2 regions of the Microtetraspora glauca genome follow, and region 2 is predicted to be linked to the other one. Evidence: predicted binding sites of a transcription regulator. Region 2 holds the regulator's gene; the other holds the start of a gene.
The links. Region 2 encodes LexA, which represses DNA repair genes until DNA is damaged. Its sites were predicted from a motif close to TCGAACANNTGTTCGA; they were not measured.
Positions count from the first base shown of each region.

Region 1: the regulator LexA is predicted to act here: its motif matches at 1,364-1,379, upstream of ruvC (crossover junction endodeoxyribonuclease RuvC).

Region 1 is NZ_JBFALK010000023.1:55,627-57,825, forward strand. Features, by position in the region: gene ruvA (Holliday junction branch migration protein RuvA) at 35-655, opposite strand; gene ruvC (crossover junction endodeoxyribonuclease RuvC) at 738-1,319, opposite strand; gene AB0I59_RS33845 (GNAT family N-acetyltransferase) at 1,429-2,199, opposite strand, start outside.
Region 2 is NZ_JBFALK010000002.1:74,605-76,803, reverse strand. Features, by position in the region: gene nrdR (transcriptional regulator NrdR) at 93-554, opposite strand; gene lexA (transcriptional repressor LexA) at 980-1,681, shown strand; gene AB0I59_RS03580 (MalY/PatB family protein) at 1,806-2,199, shown strand, end outside.

The sequences.
Region 1 (2,199 bases), on a different contig from region 2:
ATCGGCGGGCGCGCTGAAGGTTTCACCGGACGGCTCACCGGACACTCAGCGCGCGCAGGGCCGACTTGAGTAGCGCGGCGACCTGGGGCGCCCGGCCGGCGGCCACTTCGGCGTCCGCCTCGGGGGCCACGGCGGCGACGGCCTCGTCGGCGTCCCTGGTGGAGTAGCCGAGGCCGACCAGGCCGGAATGGACCTGATCGCGCCAGGCGGGAACCGGAGCCCCGCCGCCCAGCGCGGCGTTGACCGCCTCGTCGGGCGTGCCCAGCTTGCCCTTGAGTTCGAGCACGATGCGCTGGGCGCCCTTCTGGCCGATGCCGGGCACCATGGTCAGCGCCTTGATGTCGGCGCTGGCGACGGCCACCCGCAGCGCGCTCGGCGTGTGCACGGCCAGCATGGCGAGCGCGATGCGCGGCCCGACGCCGCTGGCGGTCTGGAGCATCTCGAACACGGTGCGCTCGTCGTCGGAGGCGAAGCCGTACAGGGTGAGCGACTCCTCGCGGACGACCAGCGAGGTCGCGAGCCTGCCGGGCTCACCCACCCGCAGGCCGGCCAGCGTGCCAGGGGTGCAGTGGACCAGGATGCCCACCCCGCCCATCTCGATCACGGCGGCGTCCGGCCCGATGCCGGTCACCCGGCCCGCCACGGATGCGATCACTGCGCGCTCCCTCCCCCATCGGCCCGCCCGGCCTCGCGGTCCCCAGTCCTACCAGAGGATGCCGACATCCGATGCGCCCCGCTCATCGGCCGGCTCCGGGGTGGCGATAACCGGGCTGCAGCGCGATGTTCGCCCCCGGACCGCCTCTCTTGGCGAGGGCCTGCGCCTGGGCCAGGGCCAGCCGGTTCTGCACGCCCCCGCGCCAGACGTGGCAGATGGCGAGGGCCAGCGCGTCGGCGGCGTCGGCCGGCTTGGGCATGGCGTCCAGCCTCAGCAGCCGGGTGACCATGGTGCCGACCTGCTTCTTGTCGGCGTTGCCGTTCCCGGTGATGGCGGCCTTCACCTCGCTCGGCGTGTGCAGCGCGACCGGCAGGCCCCGGCGCGCGGCGCAGGTGATGGCGACCGCGGACGCCTGTGCGGTGCCCATCACGGTGCGCACGTTGTGCTGGGCGAAGACGCGTTCCACGGCCACCGCGTCCGGCCGGATCTCGTCGAGCCAGCGCTCGATCCCGGCCTCGATGGCGACCAGCCGTGAGCCGATGTCGTCATCGGCGGGCGTGCGGACCACCCCGACGGCGACCATGCGAAGCGCGGCGCCGGGACGGCCCTCGACCGCTCCGAGGCCGCATCGGGTCAGCCCCGGATCGACTCCCATCACCCTCAGCTCGGGCAATCGCACCGGCACGCCTCCCCCGGATCCGTTCTTCGCCGAACATGTGTTCGGCGAAGAACTCTACTCCGGGCGGGGGCGCTAGATCGCCGGTAACGCGGAATCAGAAGTAGTCGATCATGTACGCCGCGCAACGGAAGGCCGAGTCGAGCGCCTCGTCGTCCTCGGCGGAGCCGCCCGTGACCAGGCCGGTACGGCGCAGCGTGGCCGTGGGGACGCCGGCGAACAGCGCGGACAGGCCGCCGACCGTGAAGGTGGGCCCTCCCCCGTCCGCGACGGCGGTGGCGGTGCCCGATCCCGCGGAGACCTCCAGCCGCCAGGAGCCGGAGTTCGACGGGCGTTGCGCGTCCTCGACGTGGACGACGGCGTCCAGCGAGACTCCCGCCGGGAAGCCGCGCCGGGCGACGGCGGCGGGGAGGTCGATCAGGCGGAACATCCAGCGTGTCTGCCTGATCTCGTCCTGCGACCGCTCGCGGATCAGCCAGAGCAGGGGGTCCTGCGGCTCGACGCACGCCGTGACCGACTTGGCGATCGAGGAGGCCGTGCCGACCAGCGACCACAGGGCCCGCGTCGTCGCCTCGGATCCGGCCACGCAGCCGTCGACCTCGATGTCCTTGCCGCTCCACCGGTAGATCACGAAACCGTCGTCGGCGATGTAGCAGAAGTCGTCCTCCTCGGCCAGCCACAGGCGCCACGTGCGCTCGTCGTAGCAGAGCGGGCCGGACGCGCGGGTGGAGGCGTAGACCCGCCCCATCGTCGCGATGAGCTCGGGCGCGTCGTCCGGGCCCATCCGGCGCAGCTTGACGTCGGCGCCGCCCGCGCCCAGCGCGCGCAGCGTCTCGGTGGGGAGGGTCGTCCGGCTCAGGCCGCCCGC
Region 2 (2,199 bases):
GGCCCGGTGGAGCCCCTCGCATCCGATCACGTGTCTGTTTAACCACCGTGCGTGACGGGCGTCCGCGTCGGCCGTCCCGCCAACTCCCGCCGCTACTGCTGGACGGCGGTGCGCGCGGCTCTGAGCTGCTCGATCTCGGCCTCGAAGTCGGCCAGCGTCTCGAACCCCCGATAGACCGAGGCGAAGCGCAGGTAGGCGACCTCGTCCAGCTCGCGCAGCGGCCCCAGGATGGCCAGGCCCACCTCATGCGAGGCGATCTCGGCGCATCCGGTGGCCCTGATGCTCTCCTCCACGAGCTGCCCGAGCTGCGCGAGCGAATCCTCGCCGACCGGGCGTCCCTGGCAGGCCCGCCGCACACCGGCGACGACCTTGTCACGTGAGAACGGCTCGGTCACTCCGCTGCGCTTGCTGACCATGAGCAGAACGGTTTCCTGGGTGGTGAACCTGCGCCCGCATTCCGAGCAGGTTCGCCGGCGGCGAATCGCGGCCCCGTCCTCGGTAGAGCGGCTGTCGACGACCCGCGTGTCCGGGTGACGGCAAAACGGGCAGTGCACGTCATCGCCTCCCTGGAAACGCTTGCGCCCACCTCACGAAATCGTCGTGAAGCGGTCACGGAAACACAAGCTGTGGTGAAGTACATCGCTGTAACTACTAGATGTTGTGGTCCAACCGTAGAAGTGCCCGACCTTGAACGCAAGTCGGCCGCGACGGCTCGGGCGAAGTCGCTGTTCAACCTGGGGAATCACCCTGAACCCCGGGCGTGTCGCAGGCCCCGATGGCATCGCGCGGGCACATTACAAGAAGATCGGCGAAATCTCGGCAATATCGAACACGATGTCGATCGAACTCCCGTACGATGTTGCTACATCCACACAGGTGGCGGTATTCACATCGAATCGAACAATTGTTTGATGATGATCTTGGATCGAGGTACCGTCGCTCTGTGCGACATGAAGAACACGGATTGGGAGGTGGTTTGGTGAGCGGGCAGGAAGAGAGTGTCAGCGACCTTGCGGTGCGCAGGCGTGACTCCCTTGGTCTCACCCCCAGGCAGCGCAAGATCCTCGAGGTCATCCGCGACTCCGTGCAGCAGCGCGGATATCCGCCCTCGATGCGCGAGATCGGTGAGGCGGTCCAGCTGACCAGCACCTCCAGCGTGTCGCATCAGCTCACGGCGTTGCAGCGTAAGGGGTACCTGCGCCGCGACCCGCACCGCCCCCGGGCGCTCGAGGTCCGCTTGCCCGGCGAGCCGGTGCTGTGGGTCGACCCGGACGCCGCGGAGGTGGAGCCCGGCTTCAGCCGCCCGACCGCCGCGTACGTGCCGCTGGTCGGCCGCATCGCCGCCGGAGGCCCGATCCTGGCCGAGCAGAGCATCGAGGACGTCTTCGCGTTGCCGAAGCAGCTGGTCGGTGAGGGAACGCTGTTCCTCCTCCAGGTCAGCGGTGACTCGATGATCGACGCCGCCATCGCCGACGGCGACTGGGTCGTGGTGCGCCAGCAGCCGGTCGCCGACAACGGCGACGTCGTGGCCGCCATGATCGACGGCGAGGCCACGGTGAAGACCTTCAAGCGCAAGGACGGGCATGTGTGGCTGGTGCCGCACAACGCCAACTACGAGCCGATCCCTGGCGACGAGGCGACCGTCCTGGGCAAGGTCACCGCGGTCCTGCGCAAGCTCTAGGTCCCCGGCCCGCCGAGCGGGCCGACCCTCCGGACCGCGCATCCGGCGTCGCTCCGCGGTGACCTCTGTCACCGCGGAGCGGTCACGGAGCAATCAGGGTGATTGCCGCAAATAGGCTTGCTCTGTGACGCGCAACCTTGACCAGCTCAGCCTGGAGGACGCCTCCCTACGCGACGGTCTCAAGTGGTCGCAGACCTCGCCCGGCGTGATCCCCTCCTGGGTCGCCGACATGGACTTCCCCGTTCCGCAGGCGGTGCGCGAGGCGGTGACGCGCCGCGCCGAGACCGACCTCGGCTATCCCTCGTGGCTGGACGAGCCCTCCGTCGGTCCCCTCGCCGAAGCGTTCGCCGAGCGCATGGAGACCCGGTACGGCTTCCGCCCCGATCCCGGCCACGTCCGGTCCTACAGCGACATCAACCAGGCCCTCCAGGTGTTGCTGCACCTGACGACCCGGCCGGGTGACACCGTCGCCCTGCACACTCCGGCCTACCACCCGTTCCTGGACACCATCGCCGAGA